2 regions of the Pseudoalteromonas sp. BZB3 genome follow, and region 2 is predicted to be linked to the other one. Evidence: predicted binding sites of a transcription regulator. Region 2 holds the regulator's gene; the other holds the start of a gene.
What was found. Region 2 encodes FliA, which starts transcription of late flagellar genes. Its sites were predicted from a motif close to CTAAAGNTNNNNNNNNNNNNGCCGATA; they were not measured.

Region 1 (18,483 bases), on a different contig from region 2:
GTGCGCCAAGGAACTCCATCACAGCACTGCCAGCACCACCTGCAATGGCGTTATCTTCAAGACAAACAAAGCGATTGTGGGTTTTGCTCAGCTCAACAAGTAACGCTTCATCAAGCGGCTTAACGAATCGCATATCAACGAGAGTTGTATTTAAGTTTTCAGCGGCTTGTTTAGCATTATGAAGTAGTGTGCCGAAACTTAAGATGGCCACTTTCTCACCTTCACGGATCACATTTCCTTTACCAATTTCAAACGCTTGCATCTGCGTTTGTACATCACTGTCACCGGCACTACCACGAGGGTAACGCACCGCAACAGGTTGGTTGCACTGGTAACCTGTGTAAAGCATCTGACGGCATTCGTTGGTATCACTTGGTGCCATGATGATCATATTTGGAATACAACGCATAAAGCTTAAGTCATATGCACCTTGGTGAGTTTCACCATCAGCGCCAACAATACCTGCACGGTCAATTGCAAACAGTACTGGTAAGTTTTGCAGCGCGACATCGTGAATAAGTTGGTCATAAGCACGTTGTAAGAAGCTTGAATAGATCGCAACTACAGGCTTAAGGCCTTCACATGCGAAACCTGCACCTAGAGTAACAGCGTGTTGCTCAGCAATGGCAACGTCAAAGTATTGCTCAGGATACTCTTTCGAAAAACGCACCATACCAGAACCTTCACGCATTGCTGGCGTAATCGCCATAAGCTTAGGATCTTGTGCTGCCATATCACATAACCAATCACCAAATACTTTTGAAAAAGTAGGAGCGCTAGGTTTAGATTTTGGCAGGCTATACACGCTTGGGTCGAATTTAGGCACACCGTGGTAACCAATAGGGTCGGCTTCAGCTGGTTTGTAACCTTTACCTTTTTGCGTTTTGATGTGCAGGATCTGAGGGCCTTTCAGGTTACGCATATTTCTTAGCGTATCAACCAGCATATTGACGTCATGACCATCAATTGGACCAATGTAATTTAAACCAAGCTCTTCGAAGAAAGTGCCAGGAATAACCATGCCCTTTAGATGCTCTTCCATACGGCTGGCAAGCTCTTTCACAGTCGGTACACCAGAAAGAATTTTCTTACTGCCTTCGCGAATATTAGTATAAAAGCTACCAGAAAGAATGCGTGCAAAGTGGTTGTTTAGTGCGCCTACATTTTCAGAAATAGACATCTCATTATCATTTAAGATAATCAGCATGTCGGATTTAATGTCTCCGGCGTGGTTCATGGCTTCGAACGCCATACCAGCCGTGATCGCACCATCACCTATAACTGCAACGGTTTTACGGCCTTTACCTTCTTTCTGTGCCGCGATAGACATACCTAATGCAGCTGAAATCGAGGTACTTGAATGACCTACGCTGAAAGTGTCGTATTCACTTTCTTCACGATAAGGGAAAGGGTGCAACCCATCTTTTTGACGGATCGTGTGCATAGCATCACGACGTCCCGTTAAGATTTTATGCGGGTAAGCTTGATGGCCCACATCCCAGATTAATCTATCTTCAGGTGTGTCATACACGTAATGTAAAGCCACAGTCAATTCGACGGTGCCTAAACCTGAAGCCAAGTGACCACTGCTCTGCGAAACCGAATTAAGTAAGTAATCTCTTAATTCGTCGCTCAGCTTACCCAGTTGGGGCTGTGGTAATTGACGTAATTGCGCCGGTTCATCAACCAAGGCGAGTAATGGGTACTTGCTACTGTCCAGTTTCATTCTTTCAACATGTGTCCTACGCAAACCTTGTCCGATTATATACAAAGGTTTACTTAATTTTTATAAATTTGTTCTGTTCGTCATCAATACGTCGTGATTGAGTATTAGTGATCACGCTCAATTATATATTTCGCAAGCTCTGCCAATACATCGGTATTATGAGGTATTGTATCAAGTGCAGACAGAGCATCTTTGACCAATAGATGCGCTTTTTGTTTTGCACCATCTAGTCCAAGCAAAGCCGGATAAGTCGACTTGTGGTTATCTAAGTCTGAGCCTTGCGGCTTGCCTAATACGGCGGTATCGCCTTCGATATCTAAAATATCATCTTGTACCTGAAAAGCGAGGCCAAGATTTTTACCGTATATATCGAGGGCAGTAATAATTTCTGTCTCGACATCCGTAGCGCACAGCGCGCCTAACTTAATTGCACAATTTAACAATGCGCCGGTTTTAAGTCGATGAATACGTTCAAGCTCTGCAAGGGTAATTGACTTTTCTGTCGCTGAAATATCAAGGGCTTGTCCGCCAACCATGCCCTGCAAACCAGATGCAACGGCAAGCGTATTAATCATCTTGATTTGTTGCTTTGCCGATACTGAAAATTCATGTTCACTTAAAAATTCAAACGCTAAGGTTTGTAGCGCATCGCCTGCTAAAATGGCCTGTGCTTCATCATAAGCAATATGACAAGTCGGTTTGCCTCGACGCAAGTCATCATCGTCCATAGCCGGTAAGTCATCATGGACCAATGAGTAGCTATGAATACATTCAATTGCAGCTGCAGCGACATCAAGGTCTGTTTCTTTAGCACCTAACAGTTTGCCTACAGTGTAAACCAAAAAGGGCCTTAATCTTTTACCGCCATTATTGATGCTGTAAAAAGTTGCTGATTTTACGGTTTCATCGGTATCTAATGCCAAAGAGAAGTAATTACTGATGTAACTGTCTAAACGGTTTTGTGCCGTATTTATATGCTCGAATAAATTCACTGCGGGGTCTTAATCTAATTGATTTGGCATTGGTGTTACTGGTGTCTCAGGGTCATTGCCCATCAGGATTGAGACTTTTTGCTCAGCACTGCTTAACTTTTCATTAGACGCATTGGCTAATTGAACACCACGTTCAAATTGCTTTAAAGATTGTTCTAAAGTCAGACTACCTTGTTCCATAGCCTGTACAATGCCTTCTAGTTCGGCCATTGCTTCTTCAAAACTTAGATTTTCAGGTTTTTTTGCAGCCATAGTACATCTTGCCCAGCAATTTATTTTAAAGGTAGCAATTTTAGGAGGATTAGCGACTCAGGTCAAAGCTTGTTACTGGCAATCGTGGCGGATCAGTTTATTTTTTGCCTTATGTGGGCTTTAATCGAATTTTAACAACGTAATTGAGTTAAGATATTCAAGAAGTTGCCGATAAAAGTCTTACTGAAATCTAGGCTTTTCACTGTAACATAGGCACAAGGTTTGCAAATATTCGAATTAAGCATGATATTTGTAGTTGCCACTCAAAAAATTGACTTCGAGTGTCATAATAAAAAAGTAATGATAAGTATTCTCTGGAGGGGATAGTGGATTTAGCAACCGTTATCGGAATAGTAGGTGCAATAGGTTTGGTCATCATGGCGATGTTCATGAGTAGTAATGGTGACTTGGCCATGTTTGGTGATGGCCCATCTACCGTCATTGTATTCGGTGGCTCTATTTTCATCGTACTCTCGAACTTCACCATGGGCCAGTTCTTAGGCATTGGTAAAGTTGTTGGCAAAGCCTTTATGTTCAAGATTGAATCTCCAGAAGAGCTCATTGAGAAAGCCGTTGAATTGGCTGACTCGGCTCGTAAAGGTGGCTTTTTGGCTTTGGAAGAAGCAGAAATACCCAATGCCTTTATGCGTAAGGGCGTTGATATGTTAGTAGATGGTCATGATGCTGATGTTGTACGCGCTACTTTATTAAAAGACATTTCACTCACTACCTCTCGACACGAATTAGGCGCTAACTTATTTAAATCTTTGGCAGACATCGCCCCTGCGATGGGTATGATCGGAACGCTAATTGGTCTAGTCGCCATGTTATCAAACATGGATGACCCAAAAGCGATTGGTCCTGCAATGGCTGTAGCACTACTTACAACGTTATATGGTGCGTTCCTTGCGAACGTAGTTGCCATTCCTATTCAGGCGAAACTTGAATTGCGTAAAGATGAAGAAGAACAAAATCAACGCTTAATCTTGGATGCAATTTTGGGTATTCAAGATGGTCAAAACCCGAAAGTAATCGAAGGTATTCTGAAGAACTACCTACCTGAGTCGAAACGCGGCAGCGACAAGGAGGAGTAGTATGTCAGACGAACAAGAATGTAAATGTCCCCCCCCCGGGCTACCCGCTTGGATGGGAACATTTGCTGATCTAATGTCACTCTTGATGTGTTTCTTCGTTCTGCTGTTGGCTTTCTCTGAAATGGACGTGTTGAAATTCAAACAAATAGCAGGTTCGATGAAGTTTGCTTTTGGTGTGCAAAATAAAATCGAAGTAAAAGACATTCCCAAGGGTACCAGTGTGATAGCTATGGAGTTCACACCTGGTAAACCAGAGCCGACTCCTATCGAGACTATCCAACAGCAGACGGTAGAGATGACGCAGCAAATGTTGGAGTTCCAGGCAGGTGATGAGGCTTCTGCAGGTGGTCGTCAAGAGCAACGCGGTAATAAACGTGGTGGCGAATCGCAAAGTACTTCACAAGAGCAATCTATGGAGCAGGCCATTTCGGCAGCCGATCAAGAGCAAGTGAATGAATTGGTGAAGAAAATTGCCCAGCAAATGGAAAAGCAAATTATGGATGGTGCAATAGAGCTTGAGTCTCTTGGACAACAGATCATTATTCGCATTCAAGAAAATGGTGCTTTCCCTTCTGGTAGTGCATTTTTACAGCCAAAGTTTAAGCCGATCATTCGTGAAATCGCTGAGCTATTAAAAGATGTGCCAGGAGAAATTACTGTATCAGGTCATACTGATGATTTTCAGGTGACCAATGAGCTTTATTCTAATAATTGGGATTTATCTGCAACCCGAGCAGTTGCCGTGGCAAGTGAAATGGTGAAAGCCCCTGGGTTTGATAAAAATAGAATGGTCGTTGTTGGCCACGCAGATACACGCCCGCTAGTGCCGAATGAGAATGACACAGATAGACGCCGTAATCGCCGTGTTGAAATCTCTATTTTACAAGGTAAAGCGAAAGAATCTGATCCTATCGAACTGCGTGGCAATTAATTTTTTCATTCTTTAGTATTGTATTTCTTGATAGATGATTGGAATTCAGCTAATTTGAATATGAATCATTTATCAAGGAGAAATACGATGTCTATTCTAAGTAAATACGCTTACATGCCAGGAAATAATGGCGACGGTGCTGATGATAATGATGAGCCACCAAAGTCAGAAGAAAAATCGTTAGATTAATCATCTCAAGATTAACCTTTCAATATGTCATTCGATTTAAACAGCACTTACTTTAATCAATTTTTGTTATTAGTAAGAGACCATGCGACGTTACTGACGTTTATTTCGGTTGCTCTGTTTGCATTATTAAGAGATGACAAAGCCCTTAGATATGCGGCACTGTGTGCCGCATTTTATGTGATTGGCTATTTTTCTTTCCCTTTGATCAAAAAAGTTGATGCCGATCTATATGTCATTCGTTACATTTATTGGGCGTTGAGTGACATCGTTTTTATGGCCATTTTGGCTGTCTGGGCATTGAAAGACAAAGTGTATTTATGGCAAAGCGTATTGGCACAACTCATTGTACTTCCTGCGCCTATCATGCAGTTATTTAGATTGGTAGATAGGCACTATCTCGATTTAAGTTACTCTACCTACCTTTATAAAAGTATTTTACCTTTAGTGAATATTCTCACCGTCATCCTGTGCTTTCTGCCCGTGATGTATCTTTTAAAAAATCGAGTAAACCAACTACAAGTAAAGGGATAGTGTTTCACCATTTTAAGCGTCTAGTTAATCCCTTAAACCGGTATAGATATTACTACCCTTAGATTAATTTATATCAATATCAGTGATTGCAACATTAATCCCAGTATCTGAACCTGCAGAGGTTTGAGCAGCTAACTTAACAAATGTTTTATTTCCCTGGGCGTTTGGAATAACAATATCTGTCAAAGCAAACTCACAGTTTTGTATTAACCTTTCTTGGGGTAATTTGGCACTTAAGCACATTGTTTTAGTAATGTTATTACTGCGTACCTCTTCACAATAGGCAGGGTTTAAACTGATGCTTAACTGTTCATCAACCTCAATTAAAGAAAGTAAAATAGTAAAGTCAGTATCATTGCATGCTAATGGTACGACTCTTTGATTATTTGATAAGTCACCTTGTAAAAACCTCTGCTCATCTGAATTTTGGTACCAGACGGTCAGTGTACTTTGCAATAGGTTTGTGGACATTGAGTTGGGACTGCCTTTAGCACGCCAATCATTTAAAGAGTTCACTTCAGGCAGAGCAAATGAGACGCTAAGTTCTGGTATATATTTGAATTGTTGACCAACTTTAATTGTATTATTCTCAGCGCCTTGCCATGTATCTGTAACGTCTGCACCAAAAATATTCGCTACTTGTTCACACAGTGGTTCAGAGCCTTTGTATGATGTCTCTGCTAGGCTACTTGAGCGGTTTGTAAAGTAAGTTACTTGTGGCTTAGTTTGGAGCGTATCCCCCTCTATTTGCCAATAAGCAATGTTTGTTTCTTGCTTATTCAAATGCCTTTGCGCTGAGAAATTACTGCCACATTGTGTGCTCTCATTGACGGTAGGCGCAGTATTATCTTTTGATAGTGGTTCGCTGCCCCCGCCACCGCACGCGGTTAAAAAAGAGCAGGAAAGCAAGATTAGGGGGTATTTCATAAGACTTCCTTGAATTTGGGTTATCAGGCTTGCACGATAACCCAAACTTTTTACCATTAACCTAGCGCAGGAATAACGCCAAACATTTGCAAGCCTTGTGCAGCTATTATGACAACCCCACAACAAGCTGCAAGGCTTAACCCAAATCGACCGCCTCTAACTTGATAACCTTGTTCATTAGTTTGTTGTGCTCTCTGAACCCAAACCATTGCAACAGGCAAAAATATCGCTAAAACAACCAGTGCAATTGCCGCATACCCTAATGCGGTAATAAACCCTTGTGGATAGAATAAAGCGAAGCCAAGCGGGGGCACAAAGGTAATTAATGCCGTCTTCAATCGGGCGCTTTTGTTATCACCTTGTTTGAAAGCATCAGCAAAGAAGTCAAATAATCCAAGACTTACACCTAAGAAAGAGGTCGCCAATGCTAAATCTGCAAAAATCGTGATCGACGTACTGACCTGTGTGCTGTTTACTAAACTAGAGACGCTGCCAATGAAGCCTTGTAGGCCTTCAGACTGTAAAAGTTGTGACTGGCTCATCATACCTTGGCTGATCAATTGCCAGAAGACATAAATAATTAAAGGCACGGAGGCACCGAAAATCATAACTTTTCTGAGTGAATGAATGTCAACACCAACGTATTTTACAATTGATGGAATTGAACCATGAAAACCAAATGAAGTGAAAATCACAGGTATGGCTGAAATGAGAAGCCCTTGCTCTAGCGGCATTTCGAGCAAGTGTTGACTTTGAACATAAGGGGTCAGAACAAAGAATAGAGTGCCCAGCACGATTACTTTAATGGCAAATAAAACACGGTTTAGTTTATCAACCGTTGAGGTACCCATGGTGACAATGGCTGCGACCAGTACAGCCACGAGTATAGAGCCGACTTGCGGGGCCACATCGACATCAAGCGCTGCATTTATTTTTGACTGTAATTGCGCGCCTCCACCTGCGATATATGCTGCACATAGCGCATAAAACAGAAAGACCATTGCAAAATTAGCGATATATTGCCCACGTTTGCCCAGTAGTGTCTTGGCAAGCGTATTGAGTGTGGCATCGGAGCTGGCGAATTGATGAAGCTCTAGCATTAATAACGCGGTATAGGTCATTAATAGCCAAGTTAATAAAATCAGGATTAAAGATGCACTAAAGCCAATACCTGCAGAAGCGATAGGCAGTGCTAACATGCCCGCGCCTATGGTTGTGCCTGCGACAATTAGCATACTGCCGAGGGTTTTATTCTTTATCACATTATGCCCCTTTAAGTGTGAGAGAGCAGGCAAGATATAACGCAGAGCAAAAAATTGAAACTCCTTTGTTATAAATCAAGATACGTGTTTGTAATATATGTTTTACATTTTGATGCACAGAATTGAGATTTAGACATAAAAAAACGCGATGACTCTGCATCGCGTTTTTTTAAAAAGTGGTGATTACTTCACTTCTTTACCTGCAGCTTGTTGGTCAGCATGATAACTAGAGCGAACAAACGGGCCACACGCTGCGTGGGTGAAGCCAATTTCGTCAGCGTAATCTTTTAATGCATCAAACTCTGCTGGTGGCACATAGCGTTTAACCGGTAAGTGGTGTTTTGAAGGTTGTAAATATTGACCTACAGTTAGCATGTCAACATTGTGCTCACGAAGGTCACGCAATACCTCTTCGATTTCAGACATTTCTTCGCCTAAACCCACCATTAAGCCCGACTTAGTTTTAACATTCGGGTGTGCTTCTTTGAAACGACGAAGCAGTTCTAAAGACCATTTATAATCCGCACCTGGGCGAGCTAGCTTATACAGGCGAGGCGCAGTCTCTAAGTTGTGGTTGAATACGTCAGGTGGCGTTTCAGTTAAGATCTCTAGTGCTTTTTCCATACGACCACGAAAATCTGGTACTAAGATTTCAATGGTGATCTCAGGATTGTGCTTACGAATAGCTTTAATACAATCAGCAAAATGTTGTGCACCACCATCACGTAAGTCATCACGGTCTACAGACGTGATAACCACATACTTAAGCTTCATGTCTTTGATAGTTAAAGCGAGTTTTTCAGGCTCTTGTGCGTCTGGCTTTAACGGACGGCCGTGCGCTACATCACAAAAAGGGCAACGACGAGTACAAATAGCACCTAAGATCATGAATGTCGCTGTGCCGTGGTTAAAGCACTCAGATAGGTTAGGGCATGATGCCTCTTCACATACTGAGTGTAACCCGTGGTTTCGCATTGCTTGCTTGATGCCCTCAATACGCTCACTTGATTTCGGTAAACGGATTTTAAGCCATTCAGGTTTTCTTAGCATTTCATCGCGTTCAGTTGGCATTACCTTAACTGGGATCAATGCCATTTTCTCAGCATCGCGAAGCTTTACCCCTGGCTCCATTTTTACTGGTTTACTCATTCGTTCTCGAACCCTTCTTTGTGTTCAACATGCTCAGCGTTAAGACGTTTGAGCATATGTTTAACAAGACCTTGCGCAACTTCATCAAGTTGCGACGGGCCATTTAATTCACTTGTTTGCACCATGTTCATACCCGCATAGCCGCAAGGGTTTATGCGCATAAATGGGCTCATATCCATGTTTACATTCAGTGCAAGACCATGAAACGAGCAGCCGCGGCGAACGCGCAGGCCTAAGGATGCAATTTTACTGTCGTCGACATAGACTCCTGGCGCATCAGGTTTGGCATAGGCATTAATGTCATACTCTTGCAGCATGTCGACAATGCACTCTTCTAGCCAAGTTACTAGCTCTCTTACGCCGATTTTAAGACGACGGAGATTAAACAGTACATACATCATTTGCTGACCAGGACCGTGATAAGTCACTTGACCACCGCGGTCAACTTGAATAACAGGAATGTCGCCGGGTGCTAAAACATGCTCTGCTTTACCTGCTTGCCCCTGAGTAAAGACAGGCTCATGTTCAACAAACCAGATCTCATCGGGACTGTTATCGTCTCGGGTATCAGTGAAGTCTTGCATTTTTTGCCAAATTGGCTGGTAACTTTGCAAGCCTAACTGGCGAACTATCACGGTACTTTGAGTCATGGTTAGCCTTTACAGTACGTAACGTACGTCTTCGATATTGCCAATTTCGGTATAGATTTGCTCAATATGCTCTTTTGAAGTGACGGTCGCGACCAGTGTTACCGACTCGTAAGTGCCTTTACTACTCGGTTTTACTTTAGGCGCATAGTCACCCGGCGCAATTGTTTGCAACTTTGCAAGGATCTGATCAGTCAGATTTACATTTGCTAGGCCCATAATTTTAAACGTGAATGGGCAAGGGAACTCTAAGTATTCGTCAAACTTAGTATTTTTAACTGGTTGAACCATGAAGGTGTCCTCATCGCAAATGGTGTGGTGTGTTTTTATTTCACACACGCTCAATAATGGCGGGCATTCTATCATTTTTGCGGCAAAAAAAAACGCCTCACTCAGGAGGCGTTGACGACTAATAAATCAATTATTACATGATCTGTAAACGTAAATAGTCATAGATCTTGCTGAAGAAGCTACCTTCTTCTATTTCTTCAAGCGTAACTAATGGATACTGAGAGATTTCTTCACCATCGAGCTCAAGGAATAGTGTGCCTACCTTTGTTCCTTTGGCTAATGGCGCTTCTAAAGTTTTATCTAATTCAAAGTTCGCTTTTAAATTTTTGCGTTGACCACGAGGGATGGTAACGGGTGTGTCTTCTAGAATACCTAAAGAAACCGTCTCTTTATTACCCATCCAAATACGCTGATCTGCAAAGCTATCGCCCGCTTTATATGGTGTGATTGTTTCGAAGAAACGGAAGCCATAGTTGAGTAGTTTTTTGCTTTCGACTTTACGAGCACGCTCACTGTCTGTACCCATCACAACTGCAATTAAGCGCATATCGTCTTTAGTTGCTGATGTCACTAGGCTGTAGCCAGCCTCTGATGTGTGGCCTGTTTTAATGCCATCAACGTCAAGGCTTGCATCCCACAGTAGTGAGTTACGGTTATACTGCTTAATACCATTAAAGGTAAAAGACTTTTCTTTGTAAAGTGCATACTCTTCGGGTACGTCACGAATAAGCGCGGCACCTAGCGTCGCCATATCACGAGGCGTTGTGTAATGCTCGTCCGTATCAAGGCCATGACTGTTAATAAAATGCGTGTTAGTCATGCCTAGCTTTTCAGCGTGTGCATTCATAAGATCAGCAAATGCACTTTCACTGCCAGCAATGTGTTCAGCCATTGCCACACATGCATCATTGCCTGATTGAATAATAATACCGTGGTTAAGATCGTCGACACTGACTTGCTTGCCGACTTCAATGAACATGACCGATGAGCCAGGGAAATTCTTCGCCCATGCTTTTTCACTGATGGTAACCATATCAGTTGGTGAGATATTACCAGCTTCAATTTCGACACCAATCACGTAACTGGTCATCATTTTGGTTAGGCTAGCAGGTGCCAGCTTTGTATCTGCTTCACCTTCCGCAATGACTTTGCCAGTTGTGTAATCCACCAAGAAATAACCTTTCGCATTGATCTGAGGTGCAGAAGGTAGGATCTGTGCGGAAGCTGAAAAAATAGTTGCTGAGCATACCAGCCCGCAAATTTTGGTAAGTAGTTTGGTTTTTAGTAAAGTCATTATGTTCTTTTATCGATAAAATTAAAATTAGTCAGCTTTTTCTATTCTAAAGTCGTTGTTCACTGTAAAGCAAGAAAGCCTGGCGAAATTCACCTGCCTGTAAGTTTTCTAGCAGGGATTGAGCATGAGTATCATCTTCTAGCGGGCCTAAGCGAAGTTTATGTAAACCACCTTCTTCTGCAATGTTGGTATCAATTGCAAATTGACCTGCGAGTTTATTTGCCAAGTGTTCAATATTGGTTTTATTACTACTCGCAGCGACTTGAATATAGGTTAATCTTGGCGCAATGCGATCGAGTGTAATCGCTTCAATCTGAACCTTTGCTGTACCTTGGTTATGGTAGCCTAGCTTATAGGCCGCGGCATAAGATAAGTCGATGATCCTGTCATCGTGGAATGGTCCACGATCATTGACTCTGACAATAGCCGATTTGCCATTTTCTAAATTGGTTACTTTAACAAAGCTCGGAAGTGGTAGAGTTTTGTGGGCTGCAGTCATATCATACATGTTAAAGATCTCACCGTTAGAGGTGTAGTACCCATGGAACTTCTGCCCATACCATGAAGCGGTACCTTGCGCTTTGTAGCCTTTTTCATCTGACATAGGGTGATATTGCTTACCGAGCACCACATAAGGGCGTCCGGCGCTGACACTTTTTGGCTCAACTTTTACTTTCGCATCACGCATTTCATACTCAGTTGGAATGCGCATAGGTGCAGTGTCTTGGCGTGTGTGATAGCGAGAGCTACACCCACTCACAAAAATGACAACAAGGGCTAGCAAGTAAGCCTTATACAACTTAGTCATGATTTAAGTAACATCCTCTTGTCTGTCGCAATTGACATAATGATACCGAACCCTGCCATCAGCGTAACCATGGATGTGCCACCATAGCTAATAAGGGGAAGGGGGACACCTACAACCGGTAATAGGCCCGATACCATGCCAATATTTACAAATACATATACAAAGAAAGTCAGTGTTAAAGCGCCAGCTAATAGTTTACTAAAGGCATCTTGAGCACGTACTGCAATCAATAAACCTCTGCCTATGATAAATAAATAGACGCTGAGTAATAACACCACGCCCATTAAACCAAATTCTTCGCTCAATACCGAGAAGATAAAATCTGTGTGTCGCTCAGGTAAAAACTCTAATTGTGATTGCGTGCCATGCAACCAACCTTTGCCCTCGACACCGCCTGAACCTATGGCGATTTTCGATTGAATAATGTGGTAGCCAGCACCTAGAGGATCGCTTTCAGGATCAAGTAGTGTCATAACGCGCTGTTTTTGGTAAGCGCGCATACCGTAATGCCAAAAAGCGAATACAGCGGGGACCATTAATAACAGCGCACCACCAATGAGGCGCCAGCTTAACCCCGCTAGAAACAAAACGAAAATGCCAGAACTGGCAATAAGCAGTGAGGTGCCTAAATCCGGTTGTTCTTTAATTAAGAAGGTGGGCACACACAATAATATAAAACCGATAAACAAATTAATAAACTTTGGGGGCATGCGGTGTTGAGAGATATACCAAGCAACCATCATAGGCACAGCTAGCTTCATGACTTCTGATGGTTGAAAGTTAGTCACGCCAAGGTTTAACCAACGTTTTGCACCATTAATAGTAATACCAAAGAAAAACACCGCAACCAGCATAGCCAAACCCACTAAATAAAGTGGGATCACTAGGCGCTTTAGAGTGATAGGAGGAACTTGAGCAAACACCAATAATGCGATGACCGCGCCACCCATGCGCACACTATGTCTTAACATCATATCCATGTTTTGACCGCTTGCACTATACACAATTGCCAAGCTGCCAAACATCATACAAACAAGTGCTAATAGCAAAGGCACATCTAAATGTATTTTCTGCCATAGCGTGCGTTTATGACCGAGCATCATTAATTGGCTCCTTGCTTAAGAGGGTTTGCAGTAAAGTAATAATCCATTAATTGACGTGCAATAGGGGCTGCGATTTTACTACCGCCACCTTGGTTCTCCACTACCACAGTTACAACAACACGCGGGTCATTATAGGGCGCAAAGCCTGTGTAAATTGCATTGTCTCTATGACGCTCGTCTAGCTTTTCTGCATCATATTTCTCACCTTGCGCGATGCTGACAATTTGCGCAGTACCAGTTTTACCTGCAGGGTCATAATCCGCCCCTTTAAATGCTTTATGCGCAGTACCTGTGACCTTAGTTACAGTGTTGTGCATGGCTTCAAGGGCGACGCGCCAATGGTCATGATTTTTGAGCACAATGGGCGGGCGCTCTTCGGTGTACATAGGCGTGATTTCATCAAACTGTTTTTTTACTTGTACCAGGTGCGGTTGGTAATGTTCGCCTTTGTTAACCATGATGGTTACAGCGTTGGCTATTTGCATTGGCGTCGCAGTCCAATAACCTTGTCCAATCCCGACTGAGATGGTATCGCCTGGCCACCAGTTTTCTTTAAAACGTTCTTTTTTCCAAGCTACGGTTGGCAGAATAGCTGTTGTTTCTTCATGAATATCAATACCAGATAAATCACCAAAGCCAAACTTATTCATGAAATTACTGATCTTTGTGATACCAGATTTATAGGCAATATCGTAATAAAAAGTATCACATGACTCTTCTATTGCTTTGTATACATCAACCCAGCCATGGCCCCAACGCTGCCAGTCTCGCCACTTATGTTCAACATTCGGAATTTGAAAAAAGCCTGGGTCCCACATGCGAGTTTGCTCAGTGATAATGCCTTCTTCCAAGCCAAGAATAGCTAAATGTGGTTTGACCGTCGAGGCTGGCGCATAGCGGCCTTGAGTTGTTCTGTTAATTAAAGGCCTATCTGGGTTTAACAAGGCGCGATAGTCTTTACCACTGATCCCGTGAACAAATAGGTTTGGGTCGTAACTGGGGTTTGAATACAGTGCTAGAATACCGCCGTCTTTAGGATCCATAACAACGATCGCGCCACGCATACCTTCAAGGGCTTTTTTCGCCACTTGCTGTAAGCCTATATCTAACGTAAGAACTAAATCTTGCCCTGGTGTGGGCGCATCGACGCTTAAAGTACGGAGCACTCTGCCTCGGTTATTCACTTCAACACGTTGTGAACCAACGATGCCGTGCAGTTCTTTTTCGTAGAATTTTTCTATGCCAAGCTTACCAATGTCATGGGTTGCACGATAATTTTTGACTTCACCTGCGAGCTCTAAAGCCGTGAGCTCTTTTTTATTTAATTTGGCAACATAACCAAGTGCATGGGTGAGTGTCTCACCGTAGGGGTAATATCTGGCAAGGCGAGCTTCAATATTAAAGCCTGGAAATTTATGTTGATTCACTGAAAATAAGGCAACTTCTTGCTCATTTAAACGCGCTTTAATAACACGGCTTTTAAAGCGCTGCTTACGGCGAATATTCTTTAAAAAGCTTTCTTGGTCTTCTACAGAAATATTTAATAAAGCGCCGACTTCAGCAAGTTGCTTAGCGATATCATCAACTTGCTCAGGGATCACTTCTAAATTATAAACAGGGCGGTTCTCTGCCAATAACACCCCATTTCGGTCGTAGATTAAGCCTCGGTTTGGTGCGACGGGGATTACTTTAATACGATTATCATTAGAGCGTGTTTTATAGGTGTCATGCTCTGTGACTTGTAGCTTATAGGCGTTACTGAGTAGCAAGCCTATAAGGAGAGTAACAAACACAAAACCAACAAATGCGCGACGAGCAAACAAATTTGCTTCAGCTGAATGGTCACGAATTGTTGGTCTTTTGTTTATCATCTGAGTTGTATTATTCTCTGTGGTATGGGTGGTTGTTATTTAAACTCCACCCGCGATACAAGCTTTCAGCGACAATAATACGCACAAGTGGGTGCGGTAACGTCAATGCCGATAGCGACCACTTTTGTTCAGAAGCAGCAATACACTCAGGCGCAAGGCCTTCAGGACCGCCAATTAATAAGCTGACATCTCGACCATCAAGTTGCCACTTTTGCATATGATTTGCGAGTTGATGGGTATCCCAAGGTTTACCTGTTACTTCTAGCGTCACAATTCGGTTGCCTTTTGGAATAGCGGCTAAGGTTTTTTCACCTTCCAACTGTAAAATACGCTTGATATCGGCATTCTTACCACGCTTTCCAGCTGGGATCTCAACAAGTTCCAACGCCATATCTTTTGGAAAACGACGCTGATACTCTTTAAAGCCAGTCTCAACCCAAGCTGGCATCTTTGTGCCGACAGCAACCAATTGAATTTTCAAAATTAGCCCCAGAGTTTCTCTAAGTCATATAAGTCACGAGTTTGATCTTGCATAACGTGCACAACCACATCGCCTAAATCAACCAGTACCCACTCACCCACATCTTGTCCTTCAATGCCTAATAGGTCTTCACCAGCATGACGCGTTTCTTTAGCAACGTGTTCAGCAATAGACTGTACGTGACGTTTTGAGTTACCTGAGCAAATGACCAAATAATCCGTTACAGAGCTCACTTCTTTTACATCTAACTTAACAATGTCACGGGCTTTCATGTCGTCAACTTTGTCTAATGCAAAGTCTAATAATTGTTCAGAATTCAAATCTTGTATCTCTATGCTCAAAAAATAAGGCGCGTATAGTAGCACAGCACATTGGTTTATTCAGCATAGAGCTGATGAGTACGAATGTAATCTATGACCGAAGACGCGAGAAATTGTTCCATAGGTTTTTGATTATTTATTAGTTTTCTAATATCGCTCGATGCGGCATCAAAACTAGGACCGGTTAAAAAATGACAATGACCTGCTTTTTTCGTGAGTAACAGCTCGTTTGTCTCAACTTTAGCTTGTTTCACGTAGTCAGCAAGCGCTGGGTTTGGTGCATAAATTTCGCCAGGGCGCTGATAAACCACGATGTGGCAAAGCTGTGTAATGGCTTGCCATTCATACCAAGACGTTAAACTATTGAAGGAATCCATACCCATTAAAAAAATGATGGATGAATTAGGTTGCTCGCCTCGGTATTCCTGTAGCGTTAACAGTGAATAAGAAGGCCCTTGTCGCTCAAGCTCTCTTTTATCAATAGTGAACGCTCTATTACCTTGAGTTGCTAATTCGAGCATGTTGAGACGGTGTGTGTCAGTGATCTTAGGTTGTGCTTTATGCACAGGTATGGCGCAGGGCAAGAATCGTAATTCAGACAACCCTAGCTCAGTAACGCATTGCTCGGCCATGTTTAAATGTCCTAAATGGACAGGATCAAAAGTACCACCAAAAAGTGCAATCATATTGTTTAATCAGTGTGGTTGATGGGCAGACCAATAGGAATGTGATAGCAAAAACTCAGTGCACAATGCAGTAAGGCTTGATAAGGCGCAGTGAGTTCTCCGCGTTTATAGCCACTGTCTATTTGTGCCAACAATAGACCGATTTGCTCGAGCTGATGCAGAGGCAATCTATCAAGTGCTTGCTGAGTCAAAGGCTGCTGGTTTTTCCAAATATTGTGCTGTTTATAGAGCGCAGTAATATTTTGACCTTGTTGTAAGCCTTGCTTAATTGATACTAAGGTTTGCTGCTGCTTATTCAGCGCCCAAACCAGGGTATTCGGCTCAGTGTTATCTTCAGCTAACTTAACCATCACTTTAGTGATTTTCTTTGCCTGACCTGCAAGCGTTGCATTAGTCAGGTCAAAAATATCAAATTTACTTTGATTAAGTAGCCCCGCCAAGATTTGCTCATCATTGACGGTTTGTGAAGGATAAAGCAGCGCCAGTTTTTCTAACTCTTGATGTGTTGCGAGTAGGTTACCCTCTGTGGCCAGCAAAAGTTGCTTTTTAGCATCTTGTGTTAGAGCGACTTTTAACTGCTTGGCTTGCGAATCAAGCCAGCGCTGCAAGTGTTGACCAGTCAATTCATAACAAGGCACATATACGCCTTGCTTTTCTAAGCCTTTAAACCAAGCACCGCGTTGGATCTCTTGGCTGGCTTTTTGACCTTTCACAATTAACACGACATCAGGGTTCGGTTGAGCAGTCAGTTGCTTAAACGCATCACTCCCGGCTGTACCGGGTTTTTGCTGGTTTAAGTCAAATTCAATGAGTGTGCGTGCGCTAAATAGCGACATACTATTGTATTGAGCAAGTAATTCTTGCCAATCAAAGCCTGGCAACAAACTAAACTTAATAACTTCGTCGAAGCCTTGTTGTTTTGCCGCTTGCTTTATTTGCTGCACACATTGTGCTTCTTGAAAAGGTTCTTCACCTAAAACTAAATAGAATGGGGCTAGGCCTTTTCGTAAAGTATCTGGAAGTTGGTTAGCGTAACAGCGCATTAGAGTTGTGACAGCTCTCGGACAATACGTTTACTTGCCTGTTTGCGCAGCTCGTTAAGAATAATATCAAGCTCTTTGGCTTTTGCGAGTGCGTTGTCAGGATCATCTTGATAATTGCGGTAAATCTCAAACCCTTTATCTACAGGCTCAAGACCTGGACGTGTCACTCTATATGAAACAGAATAAGCCAGTTCGTATTGCGCAACTTGACCATTTCTAAACAAGCTTAACGTTTGGCGTGTTAGAGAGTCTCGATACAGATGAAGCTCAGGCACTTGTTTGCTTCTGTTGTCACTAATGGTGACTTGAGATGCGACGAGATCTTTGCGAAGTAATGAAAACAGCTCAGACTTGCTATCATCACCCGACAGGTGAAGTACTTGTAATTCTTTTGGTAAATATGAGGCTTGCTTTAAATGAAAGCCACAACCAGATAACAAAACACAGGCTAGCAAAAATGCTAGCCCATGCTTAATTGAACGCGATAAACGCATCTTAGTTTGCAACCACATTAAGTAGTTTACCTGGTACGTAAATCACTTTACGGATTTCTTTGCCTTCGATGAATTTAGATACATTCTCTTCAGCAAATGCAAGCGCTTCAACTTGTTCTTTCGTTGAGTCGGCAGCAACCGTTAACTTAGCACGCAGTTTACCGTTAACTTGTACCACGATAAGTTTTTCGTCTTCAACAAGTGCAGCTTGGTCAACCACAGGCCATGTAGCATCTAACACGTCACCTTCGTGACCTAAGTCTTGCCATAATTGATGACACATATGCGGTGCAATCGGTGCAAGCATAATTACGATGGCGTTAAGTGCTTCGTTTGCTAACGCAATATCTTGTGCATCTTTAAGCGGTGCTTTTGCAAGCTTGTTCGATAGC
Region 2 (12,774 bases):
ACCTTTAAACCACTTAGGTTTGCCGAAAAGCTGTGTTACTTCTCCTAGTTGGTGAATACCACCTAAAGACTTTAGAGGAACAGCAAGAGTTAGCCCTGCGACTTCAAAAAATAGTGCTTGAAACTCACTTTCACCATACTCTTCTTGAACACTTGTTAAACTTGGTTCAACAACAGCTTCTTCTTTGATAATAGTATTATTTTTTGTTAACTCAAGATCTTTCGACTCACCTTCTGGGATTTCAACAACCTCAGGGCTTTCTAATTCCGGGGCAGGTTGAGTCTCAATGATATCTGGTACAACTTTATTGACTGGTTGGCTTAACTCTGTCTCAGTAATCTCAGGGACACGCTCGAGTAATTTTGCCACAGGGGCAAGCGCAGTCTCTTGAGGCTCATCTTCTTGTAATAATGCGCCAAGATACTGCTTCATCACCTTTTCATTAGCAAACAAGTGTTTACTCATATAGCTTCTAACTACCCTTCATTAAATACTCTAGTAGTGCTTTATACGCAAATACACCTCTAGATTTTGGACAAAACTCAACTGGCGCTTGCTGTGCCAAACTGGCATCTCTAAATTTTGTGTCAACCGGAATAACACCGGGCCAGACAGACCCTTCGTAATTGGCAAGCAATGTTTTGTATGCCTCTAACGATGCCTTGGTTCGCTTATCATACATGGTTGGTACGATGGTGTAATTATATTGTTTTGCTTGAGAGCTTTGCATTAATTCCATGGTACGCATCATACGATCTAAACCTTTAAGCGCTAGGAACTCAGTTTGCACTGGAATTAGCACACGTTCACTGGCTGCGAGAGCATTTACCATTAGCACGCCTAATACAGGTGGGCAATCAAGAATCGCATAGTCGTAATGTTCGCTTATTTTCGCCAGTGTTTTTTTCAGGATTAAGCCCATACCATTGCGATTACCCATGCTTCTATCAAGCGTCGCAATTGCCATTGTTGCCGGCAAAATATCAAGGTTTTCAATGGTTGAGGGGCATAAAGCTTGGAGGATTTCCTCGCTCTCCATTGCCGTCCCTCGAGCAAATATGTCATAAACACTGACTTCTAACTCTTCAGAATCAATACCAAAATAATAAGTCAGAGATGCGTGAGGGTCTGTATCTATAAGCAAAACGCGTTTGCCTTGCTTGGCAAGAATACCGCCAAGACTCACCGTAGTCGTTGTTTTACCAACGCCTCCCTTTTGATTTGCTACAGTCCAGATCTTCACGAAACAATTACTTCCCAGTGCTTGAACAAATAGATTAACAACCTATTTCTTTATTTATTCTTGTTGCGACGTCATGTAAAGCCAAGCTTTCAGAGGATAGTCCTGCATTTGTAACAGCTTGAGGCATGCCGTAAACCACGCAGCTCTGCTCATCCTGAGCCCAGATTGTTGCACCTGATTGTTTCAGTAAACGTGCGCCGTCTCGACCATCAGCACCCATTCCAGTTAAAACTATGGCGAGTACATCAGCTTGATAAGCTTTTGCTGCACTTGCAAAGGTGACATCAACACACGGCTTGTAGGTCACTCTTGCACTATCATCCTCAAAAACTCGAAGCGTTTTCATTGCACCTTTTGATTCAACCAACATTTGCTTACCACCTGGCGCTAAATAAGCAACACCTGGCTGTAATTTATCACCATGTTCTGCCTCTTTTACCTTTATCTTACAAAGGCTATTTAGTCTAGTTGCAAAAGCGGGTGTGAAAGCAGCTGGCATATGTTGAATCAACAATATCGGGTGTGGAAAGTTAGCAGGTAGCTGCGTTAGTATGGTTTGCAGTGCAACTGGCCCACCTGTTGAAGTCCCTATTGCCACAAGTTTATATTGCTTTCCAGACGCTTTGAACTGTTTAGCTGTTGCAGTTGAACTTGATGCTGGCTGAACAGCTGCTCTTTGAAAACTTCTATCAGGTTGAGCAATACTTGACGTGCGAGATGCTGCTGCAGACCTGTCTGCCACCGGTGATTGAGTAGCCGCTTGCTTGTTCACTGCTGGTCGCGAATAGCTGCTAACTGAACGAGGAAGTCTTCTTCGCCCGATTTCTTTCACCTTGTTTTGTAGAGACTTAATTGCTTCTTCGCTATTACGGGCTATGTCTTCAAACTTTTTAGGCAAAAAGTCTAATGCACCTGCATCAAGCGCATCTAGAGTAGCACTTGCCCCTTCTCGAGTTAGTGAAGAAAACATCAGGATTGGCGTAGGGTTAGCCTGCATAATTTTTTTTACGGCACTAATTCCGTCTAAAATAGGCATTTCTACATCCATAGTAATAACATCTGGACGTAATGAAGCCGCTTTTTCAACCGCCTCTTGCCCATTAACAGCAAAGTCAATTACCTTAATATCACTATCTTGCTCTAAAATTTCGCTGACTCGACGCCTAAAAAAGCTTGAATCATCTACAACTAAAACTTTTACTGCCATTAGCATACTCTATGAATTCTTAAGAACGAAAAGTGGTGCATCCGCACCACCTTTTAACTGTTTTGCTATCTCAGGTTATTTACCTGCATAGTGTTTTAGCATATTTGGCACATCTAAGATTAATGCTATGCCACCATCTGAAGTGATTGTCGCACCTGCCATGCCAGGAGTACCTTGCAATAATGCATCTAATGGCTTGATCACAACTTCTTCTTGGCCGATGAGAGAGTCAACCACAAAGCCAACCTGTTGAGTACCTATCTGCACTATAACAACATGACCTTCGGCTTTCTTCGTTGATCTATCTGCCCCCTTAACTAGCCAATGCTCTAAGTAGAATAAAGGGATTGCTTTTTCACGCACAATAATCGTTAGCTGGCCATCTACTACATTTGTTTTTGTCAGATCTAAGTGGAAAATTTCACTTACACCAGCAAGAGGTAAAGCAAATGTTTGCTCGCCAACTACAACCATTAGGGTTGGTAAAATAGCCAGTGTTAATGGAACTTTTATCTCAAGGATAGTGCCAACGCCGAGCTCTGACTGAATATTAACAGAGCCGTTAAGTTGAGTGATTTTCGTCTTAACTACGTCCATCCCAACACCACGGCCTGAAATATCTGAAATTTCTTCTTTTGTTGAGAAGCCTGGAGCAAAAATCAAGTTATAAGCTTCAGTGTCAGACAATCGACTTGCTTGGTCCGAATCAATAACGCCTTTATTTATCGCAATCTTTTTCAGTTTTTCAGCATCCATCCCTGCACCATCATCTTTAATGGTCAACAGAATATGGTCTCCTTCCTGAGATGCTGAGAGCGTCACTGTACCTGTGCGAGGTTTGCCTGATGCCTCACGAACATCTGGCATTTCAATACCGTGATCAACTGAGTTTCTAACTAAGTGAACGAGTGGATCTGCAAGTGCTTCAACCAAGTTTTTATCTAAATCGGTCTCTTCACCTTCAAGAATAAGATTAATATCTTTCTTTAAACTACGTGCTAAGTCTCTAACAACACGAGGGAATCGGCCAAACACTTTTTTAATTGGCTGCATTCGTGTTTTCATTACCGCACCTTGTAAATCTGCGGTAACTACATCAAGGTTAGATATCGCCTTACCCATAGCTTCACTGCTAGAATTATTTGCCAAACTAACGAGGCGGTTTCTCACTAGTACCAGTTCACCGACCATATTCATGATTTGGTCTAGACGCTTAGTGTCAACACGGACTGTCGTCTCAGCTTGAGGCGCAGGGGGCTTTTTGGCCGATGCAGGTGCACTTTGCGCTTTTGCAACTGGAGATGGTGAAGAAGCTGGCTTTGCTGGTTGAGGTGCCGGTTTTGGTTTAGCAACTGGTTTAGTTATAACAGGTTCGGGCTGCTTAGGTTCAATACTTGGAGCAGGCTTGTTGGAATCAGCCCCTTCTAATGATTTTGGCGCACCACCTTTACCATGAAGCTCATCTAACAATGCCTCAAACTCTTCATCGTTTATTTCATCATCACTCGAGGGGGATGATGGAATTGGTGAAGAAGGGGCTTGGCTAGTGCTAGTGTTTGTACTTGTTGGAGGAGGTGGACTAATCGAACCGAAACTGCCAACGCCATGAAGCTCATCTAAAAGACTGTCAAACTCATCATCAGTAATATCACCATCATCTGAGTTTGAAGCAGTTGAAGCCGCTGAAGTAGTTTGCTCTACAGCTGGGCCTTTACCAGCCCCATGTAACTCATCAAGTAAGCTTTCGAATTCATCTTCTGTTATTTCATCGATGCTATCTGAGGCAGATTCACCAGCAACTTCATCGGTATCAATATCAAAAAGAATATCATCAGCAGATAAATCTGCTTGAGGAGTATCCTCAACAACAGGATCTGGTTCTGAACTTGAAATAGAAATTTGTTCGTCTTCTGATTCAGGCTTACTCAATTGATGAAGTGTTTCAAGTAATGCTGGGTCTGCAGGATCTGGTTGCTCACGATTTTGAATATGTGCGAACATTTCATTGATGGTATCTAGGGACTGAAGAATCACGTCCATCAGTTCTGGAGAAACAGAGCGTTGCCCTTGTCTTAACACATCAAAAACGTTTTCCGCGCCATGACATGCGTCTACAAGCTCAGTCATACTCAAAAAGCCTGCACCACCCTTTACAGTGTGAAAGCCTCTAAAGATTGCATTTAATAATTCTTTATCTTCAGGGTTATTTTCTAGCTCAACAAGCTGCTCAGATAACAACTCTAATATTTCACCAGCTTCAACAAGAAAGTCTTGTAATATATCTTCATCGACTTCAAAGCTCATGTACACACTCTCCTATTAGAAGCCTAAGCTCGACAATAAATCGTCGACCTCATCTTGATTAGATACGACATCTTCTCTAGATTCAGCATTCATTATCGGACCTTCTGGTCCTGATAACTCTGCAGGATCCATTTCAGCAATCTGAACCTCTTCAATATTTTCTTTTTGTTTTGATTGAGGTTCTTCTGCTGTACCAAATACAGTTAGTAAGTGGATTAAACTGTCTTCTACTTCTCTAACTAATTCGATAACACGTCGAATGACCTGACCTGTTAAGTCTTGATAATCCTGAGCCATTAAAACATTTGTCATATGTCCTTGAAGTTCATCCGTAGTTGCTTGTGAGCCTTGCATAAACTTATCTAAATCATGACAAAGAGATTTGAATTCACCAAGCTGGATATCACGTCTCATGAGTCTATCCCAAGTTGGCTTTATATCAGATAAATCGTCTGCAAGCTGTTGCGCGAGAGGCAGACTTGCTTCAACTGCATCCATCGTTTTATTGGCTGCATTTTCTGTCATTTCCATGACATAATTCAAACGTTCTTTAGCATCCGGTAAGGCTTCTGTCGTCAAATCAGAAATACGAGTATCAAGCTCAAAGTTTTTCAATGACTCGTGTAGTTGACGGGTCAATTTACCCACTTCAGCAAAAAGCTCAGATTGCTCCTTACTTGCAGCCTCCATGATTAACTTATCTGCTTTATCTTGCTCGCCTTGCTCAAGATAAGTCACAAGTTGCTTAGCTTGCTCAAGTGTTATTTGAGGCACAGAAGGTGCTGACATCCGCCTCTCCTTCTTAATTATCTAGCCTAAACGTTCAAACACTTTTTCTAGTTTTGTTTTAAGTGTTCCAGCAGTGAAAGGTTTTACAATATAACCATTTACACCAGCTTGCGCCGCAGCAACAATTTGCTCTTTTTTCGCTTCAGCCGTCACCATAAGTACTGGAATATGCTTAAGACTGTCATCTGCACGTATAGCACGAAGAAGATCGATGCCTTGCATACCTGGCATATTCCAGTCCGTGACTACGAAGTCAAATTCTTGATTTTGAAGCATAGGCAAAGCTGTGCTGCCATCGTCTGCTTCTTGTACATTTGTAAAACCTAAGTCTCTAAGCAGGTTTTTGATTATTCTTCTCATCGTAGAAAAATCATCAACCACAAGAATTTTCATGTTTTTATCCAAAACATCCTCCAGTGAGGTTTGAACCTATTATTATTACTCTAATTGACCCAGTCATTGATTTTAGCCCTAAGCCTGATCATTGCCTGCCCATGAATTTGGCTTACTCGAGATTCACTTACATCGAGTATTTGCCCTATTTCTTTTAAATTCATTTCATCGTTATAGTAAAGAGATAAGACTAGCGCATCTCTTTCGGGTAACGATTGAATCGCCGTTAGCAACGATTCGTTAAAGCGTTCATTTTTAACGTTATTGAACGGTTTGTCTAGCGCTAAATCATTGTTAACAGGAGTGATTACGTCTTCATCAACCCCCAAATCTTCAATTCCAATGATTTTACTTGCATTCACATCATGTAGAATATGATGGTACTCATCCAGAGTAATATCAAGTTTTTCAGCAATTTCAATGTCTTTTGGCTCTCGACCTAGGACGCTTTCTAGATTAGCAATTGCTTCAGCAACCATACGACTATTCTTATGAACACTTCTTGGTGCCCAGTCTCCACGGCGAATTTCATCTAACATCGCGCCTCGGATTCTGATCCCCGCAAAAGTTTCAAAACTTGCGCCCTTACTTGCGTCAAAGTTTTTACTGGCTTCAATCAAACCTATCATGCCTGATTGTACAAGATCGTCTAACTGAATATTTGCTGGTAAACGTGCCAATAAATGGCACGCCACTTTTTTGACAAGACCGGTATGACGCTCTATCACTCTATTAAGGTTGTCTGTAGTTTGATAGCCCATCGCTTTACCCATCGATGACGACATAGTTATCCGTTGACTAGCTGTTCAATAAAAAACTCTAAATGACCAGAAGGTTGATGTGGTATTGGCCATTTAACTGCTTTACTCGCTAACCCTCTAAATGCAACCGCTGCCGGAGAGTTTGGAAATAACTCAACAATGGTTTTTTGACGGCGAGAAGATTTACGCATGTTTTCATCAAACGGAATGGTTGCAACTAATTCTAGTGCAACATCTAAGAATCTGTCAGTAACTTTCGAAAGTTTAGCAAATAGCTCCTGCCCTTCGCGTAAGCTCCTAACCATGTTAGCAACAATTTTAAAACGGTAAACACCGTGTTCACGACTAAGCACCTTAATAAGTGCGTAAGCATCTGTAATTGAGGTCGGTTCATCACACACAACGACCATCACATCTTGTGCTGCGCGAGAAAAACTAAGAACCATGTCTGAAATACCCGCTGCGGTATCGACAATTAAAATATCAAATTCTGTATTTAGCTCGCTAAATGCGCGGATGAGACCTGCATGTTCTGCAGGCGTCAATTCAACCATATTTTGCGATCCTGAGGTAGCCGGTACAATTTTAATACCAGCAGGACCTTCAACTAAGATCTCATCTAACTCACATTCACCCGAAAGGACATGAGACAGGTTTTTTTCTACTCTTAAACCAAGCATCACGTCACAATTTGCCAAACCTAAGTCAGCATCTAAGACGAGTACTCTGTTTCCTTGCTGACCAAGTGCAATAGCCGTATTTAATGAGACATTGGTTTTACCAACCCCTCCTTTACCACCCGTTACTGCAATTACTTTTACGCCATGGTTGCCATTTTGATTCATTCTACGCAGGCCACTTGCTTGATCTAATACTGTGTTAATCATACATTCCTACTGTCTGAGACGCTACAGGTACACGTCGCGAATGTTGTGCTTTTATTCTCTTTAAATACAATTGCTCAGCCTTTTTGACCATTTTATGAGCATTTGCTACACGAATGTCTTCTGGCACTCGTTGACCGTTAGTAAGATACCCTATTGGCAAGCGATTTTGAATCGCAATACTAATAATCTCGCCTAAACTTAGACATTCATCAAGTTTTGTAAAAATACAACCACTTAAATTCACTTTTTGGAAGTGACGAACCGCTTCTTGCAGTACATGCATTTGCGATGTTGCACTTAAAACCAAATAACTTCTAATATCGACTCTAGAGCTTCTCATTAACGTATTAAGTTGTTCTGTTAAACGGATATCTCTTTGACTCATACCCGCAGTATCTATTAATACTAGACGCTTATTGCGTAAATGATATAAAACTTCTGCTAATTCATTGGCATCTTTTACTTGTTTGACTGGACAACCAATAATTCTGCCGTAAGTTGCCAGTTGCTCATAAGCACCAATTCTATAAGTATCAGTTGTGATTAACGCAACTTTATCTGCACCGTATTTCTGCGCGCCTAATGCAGCAAGTTTAGCAACTGTCGTTGTTTTACCTACACCAGTTGGACCTACTAATGCATATACACCACCTTGACGAAGAATATCGTTGTTGGTTGTATGCATTTGATTAGCTACCATTTCAAGCAATGAATTCCACGCTTCTTTACGAGAAACGTCATCAGGGATGAAGCAAGCCATTTGTTCAGCAACTTCTTTATCAACACCCATACCTTGTAAACGGTCAACTAAACAAGCTCTCGTTGGGTCTCTTCTTTCCATTTCTTGCTTCATTAAGCCTGAAACTTGATGTTCAAGTAATTGACGAATGGCATTCATTTCTTCTCTCATGGTTGCCATTTCATCGACTTTTTTAGGCGCAGGCTCAAAATCATCAGCAAAGCCTGTATCGAGGTCATCATCAAAATTCCATGATTGCGCTTGCTGTTGAGCTTTAACATTTGACTCAGCCCTGAAATTTTGCGTTGAGGTTGGACGCTCATATCGCTCTTCAGTCGCTTGACGAGGCTTAAATACTTCTTCGGTATTAATACCAGATTGAGAGAACATAGAAGCAAGCTCAGGTGAACGGGGCTTCGGCGCTTGCCTTTCTAATAGTGCCTGTAAACTATCAGCAACTTGAGCCTGAGGCTCTGGTTTTGCACGCTGCGGTTCAGGGCGAACAAAGCGCGGTTGTGCAGCTTGGGGCTGCGCAGGCGCTATATTTACTTGTGGCGCCTCAACGGGTGCTTCTGGCGCTCTATCATTATCTACGGCTGCAACAATTTCTACACCATCTGCCAGTTTCTTGTTTGACATAATCACAGCATCAGCGCCAAGCTCTTCTTTTACTTCTTTCAGTGCTGTGCGCATATCTTTGGCAAAAAAACGTTTAATTTTCATGTTACAACCCCTTAATTCCTATCTATTGTCCAACTGAGCTTACAATTTTAATTTGTCTTTCATCTGGTACTTCTTGATATGACATCACTCGAAGACCTGGGATCGTATGTTTGACAAACCTTGAAAGCACACTTCTTAACATACCTGAGGTTAGAAGGATGGATGGGTCGCCCAGCATTTCTTGCGTTTGGTGCGCTTCTCTTAATGATGCTTGAAGTCGCTCCGCAAGGCCTGGCTCTATTCCAGCCCCTTCATCACCTGCGTTCTGAAGTGACTGATGCAACATCTGTTCCAACTCAGGCGCCAATGTTATGACAGGAATTTCATCTGCACCGCCAACGGCGTCTTGAACAATTAGTCTACGCAGTGAAATTCGCACTGCAGAGGTTAATACATCTGGGTCTTGACTTCGTGGACCATACTCAACAAGGGTCTGAACAATCGAGCGCATATCACGAATTGCAACCCCTTCATTCAATAAGTTTTGCAGTACTTTAACAACCGTCGTAAGAGGTAAAATATCTGGTACTAAGCCTTCGACTAAACGAGGGTGTGACTTAGCGAGCATATCTAATAAATTTTGTACTTCTTCATGTCCTAGTAGCAGTGATGCGTTGTTTGTAAGCAATTGGCTAATATGAGTTGCGACAACGGTCGCAGCATCTACGACTGTGTAACCTAATGAATGCGCCTCGTCTTTTTGCTCAGGCTTAATCCAAACCGCTTCTAAACCAAAGGCAGGATCAGTCGTTGCTACGCCATTGATTGGGCCAAATACTTGCCCAGGATTTATGGCTAATTCATCACCATGTTTTAATTCGCCATTTCCTGAACCTACCCCCATAAGGGTGATACGGTATTCATTTGGATCTAATTCAAGATTATCTCTGATGTGCACTGGAGGAACCAAGAAGCCAAGCTCTTGTGAAAGCTTTTTACGAACACCTTTAATGCGGCTTAAAAGCTCACCACCTTGAGCCTGATCAACTAATGGAATTAAACGATAGCCAACCTCTAAGCCAATCACATCGACCGGTTGAACATCATCCCAGCCAAGCTCTTTTTGATCTTGTTGTTTAGCTGCAACATCTCCACCTTTGGCTTCTTGTTGAGCCTGCTCCTCTTCTGCTTTTGCTTTTTGCTGCTGCGTGTAATAAGCCAAGTAACCAAGAAGCGCACCTAAACTTAAAAATGCAATATGTGGCATACCAGGTACTAGACCCATTGTAATTAAGATACCAGCAGCAATATAGAGAGATTTCTCATTTCCTAACTGAGTTTTAAACTGCTCACCCATGTTATGAGATTCGTTTTGGCGAGTAACGACGATTGCAGTACCAATTGAAAGTAAAAGAGAAGGCAGTTGTGCAACCAGGCCATCACCAATGGTAAGTAATGTATATACTTCCATGGCTCTTGAAAATGTTAAGTCGTGTTGGATCATACCAACAAATAAACCACCAATAATATTGATGGCTAGGATTACAATACCTGCTATCGCATCACCTTTTACGAACTTACTAGCACCATCCATTGAACCGTAAAAGTCCGCTTCACGTGTTACTTCGTCGCGGCGTTTGCGTGCTTCATCTGCACTGATAAAACCAGCATTTAAATCAGCATCAATTGCCATCTGTTTACCTGGCATGGCATCTAGAGTGAAACGTGCTGACACTTCAGAAATACGACCAGCACCTTTGGTAATAACTACAAAGTTGATAATAATCAGGATTAAGAAGACAACAAGACCAACGGCATAGTTACCGCCAATAACCACAGAGCCGAACGCTTCAATTACCTTACCAGCAGCATCTCCGCCATTGTGGCCTTCTAGTAATACAACACGAGTACTGGCTACATTCAACGCTAATCGCATGATGGTTGCAATAAGTAGAACCGCTGGAAACATGCCAAACTCTAGTGGTTTCATTGTGTAAACAGTAACGAGTAATACCACCAAAGCCAAAGCGATATTAAAAGAGAATAAGATGTCTAAAAGGAATGGAGGTAAAGGCAAAATTACCATGCCCAAAGCCGCAAGCACTAATAATGGTGTTCCGACCCCTTTTGCATAGTCTTTTTTATTCTCATTAAGACCTTGTAAAACTGCTTTAAAATCCATAACTTAACAACTACAAAATATTGACACTGGTCTAATAAAGCAATTAGTGAGCCAATAAATTTACAGGATTTAATGTTTTACATCATCTGGGATAGGCAAGTTATTACTGAGCTTTGTTGGTCTTCTTCCACGACCTTTTTGATAACGTTTTAGCTGAAATACATAGGCTAAAACTTGTGCCACGGCAGTGAAAAGTTGATCTGGAATTTGATCGCCAACTTCAGTGGTGTGATAGAGTGAGCGTGTTAAGACGGGAGACTCAACAATAGGGACCTCATTACCTTTAGCAATTTTCCTTATCTGCATTGCTAACTCATCAACACCTTTAGCAAGCACAATCGGTGCTCCTGCTTTTTCTGTGTCGTATTTAAGCGCAACTGAATAGTGAGTCGGGTTTGTAACAACGACATCGGCATCTGGCACATCCTGCATCATGCGCCTTTGTGACATTTCGCGTTGTGTTCGTCGAATTCGCGCTTTTATTTGCGGATCACCTTCTGAGTTTTTGTACTCATCTTTCACTTCTTGCAACGTCATTTTTAGTTGCTTGTGGTGGTTATAGCTTTGGTAAGGCGCATCTATTGCTGAGATGATTATCATTGTGCAACTAAGCGCCAAAAACATCCAAGCCAGAATTTCTAGGGCATGAATAATTGAACTTGGGACCTGCTCAATACTCAAGTGTAGAATTTCATAAAAAAACATTTGTATTAATAAAATTGCGAAGCCAGCAACCAATACAAATTTAAGAATAGCTTTCACTAACTCTATAGCGGCTTGCGGCCCCAGCATGCGCTTGATCCCTTTCATGGGTGACATTTTACTCGCTTTAGGCGCTGCCGCTTGCCAACTGAAATTAAAGCCACCCAATAAGGTATTCCCGACAATACCTGCGATTGTGATAATAAATACAAACATAGCCATCGGAAAAAATAGCTCTGAGAACATTTCACCCCAAACAGAGAACATTTTCGTGGTGTCGTAAGTTTCATTTCGATTCAATGTTAGCCCACGACCCATAATGTTATAGAGCCCTTTCGCGATTGCTGGGCCATACATCAACAGAGCAATCGCTGAAAAAATCAGTACAAAGGTAGTACCTAGATCCTTTGAGCGGGCAACTTGGCCTTTCTTGCGAGACTCATTAATTTTTTTATCTGTGGGTTCTTCGGTCCTCTCTTGACCAGAATCTTCAGCCATTTTCTACACCGTACAGCCAATTAAATTACAAAGTAACTCTGTCATTTTAAGCCACTGAAATTCATATTGCACAATGAAGTTACCCAGCGTCGCCCATATAATCATTAAACCAGCAACAAGCGTAAATGCAAAACCAACCGCGAAAATATTCATTTGGGGTGAAGCCCTAGTGATAATACCAAATGAAAGATTAATCACTAACATCGCGGTTAAGGGAGCAAGAGAAAGTGCCAAGGCTGTTGCAAACATCCACCCTCCCCAATTAACGATTTGCCAATAATTATCAATTGACCAAGTAAACTGACCGATAGGGATACTTTCAAAGCTGTATAACACCATTTGGATCATCATCAAATGGCCATTAAAAACAAAAAAGAGTAGTGTTGATAGGATCAGGTAAAACTGA

Region 1: the regulator FliA is predicted to act here: its motif matches at 3,118-3,144, upstream of pomA (flagellar motor protein PomA).

Annotation. Positions count from the first base shown of each region.
Region 1 covers NZ_JBECOS010000008.1:228,011-246,493, forward strand. Annotated here, with positions in the region: gene dxs (1-deoxy-D-xylulose-5-phosphate synthase) at 1-1,726, opposite strand, end outside; gene ispA ((2E,6E)-farnesyl diphosphate synthase) at 1,831-2,718, opposite strand; gene ABMY35_RS06755 (exodeoxyribonuclease VII small subunit) at 2,728-2,970, opposite strand; gene pomA (flagellar motor protein PomA) at 3,297-4,064, shown strand; gene ABMY35_RS06765 (flagellar motor protein MotB) at 4,066-4,995, shown strand; gene ABMY35_RS06770 (hypothetical protein) at 5,209-5,715, shown strand; gene ABMY35_RS06775 (hypothetical protein) at 5,779-6,642, opposite strand; gene ABMY35_RS06780 (aromatic amino acid transport family protein) at 6,699-7,904, opposite strand; gene lipA (lipoyl synthase) at 8,088-9,053, opposite strand; gene lipB (lipoyl(octanoyl) transferase LipB) at 9,050-9,703, opposite strand; gene ybeD (DUF493 family protein YbeD) at 9,713-9,991, opposite strand; gene ABMY35_RS06800 (serine hydrolase) at 10,125-11,285, opposite strand; gene ABMY35_RS06805 (septal ring lytic transglycosylase RlpA family protein) at 11,332-12,093, opposite strand; gene rodA (rod shape-determining protein RodA) at 12,090-13,196, opposite strand; gene mrdA (penicillin-binding protein 2) at 13,196-15,067, opposite strand; gene rlmH (23S rRNA (pseudouridine(1915)-N(3))-methyltransferase RlmH) at 15,078-15,548, opposite strand; gene rsfS (ribosome silencing factor) at 15,551-15,868, opposite strand; gene nadD (nicotinate-nucleotide adenylyltransferase) at 15,925-16,554, opposite strand; gene holA (DNA polymerase III subunit delta) at 16,560-17,597, opposite strand; gene lptE (LPS assembly lipoprotein LptE) at 17,597-18,109, opposite strand; gene leuS (leucine--tRNA ligase) at 18,093-18,483, opposite strand, start outside.
Region 2 covers NZ_JBECOS010000014.1:71,750-84,523, reverse strand. Annotated here, with positions in the region: gene ABMY35_RS16300 (chemotaxis protein CheW) at 1-465, opposite strand, end outside; gene ABMY35_RS16295 (ParA family protein) at 473-1,243, opposite strand; gene ABMY35_RS16290 (chemotaxis response regulator protein-glutamate methylesterase) at 1,278-2,450, opposite strand; gene ABMY35_RS16285 (chemotaxis protein CheA) at 2,526-4,754, opposite strand; gene ABMY35_RS16280 (protein phosphatase CheZ) at 4,770-5,543, opposite strand; gene cheY (chemotaxis response regulator CheY) at 5,565-5,948, opposite strand; gene ABMY35_RS16270 (RNA polymerase sigma factor FliA) at 5,987-6,721, opposite strand; gene ABMY35_RS16265 (MinD/ParA family protein) at 6,724-7,584, opposite strand; gene flhF (flagellar biosynthesis protein FlhF) at 7,577-9,046, opposite strand; gene flhA (flagellar biosynthesis protein FlhA) at 9,069-11,168, opposite strand; gene flhB (flagellar biosynthesis protein FlhB) at 11,238-12,368, opposite strand; gene fliR (flagellar biosynthetic protein FliR) at 12,372-12,774, opposite strand, start outside.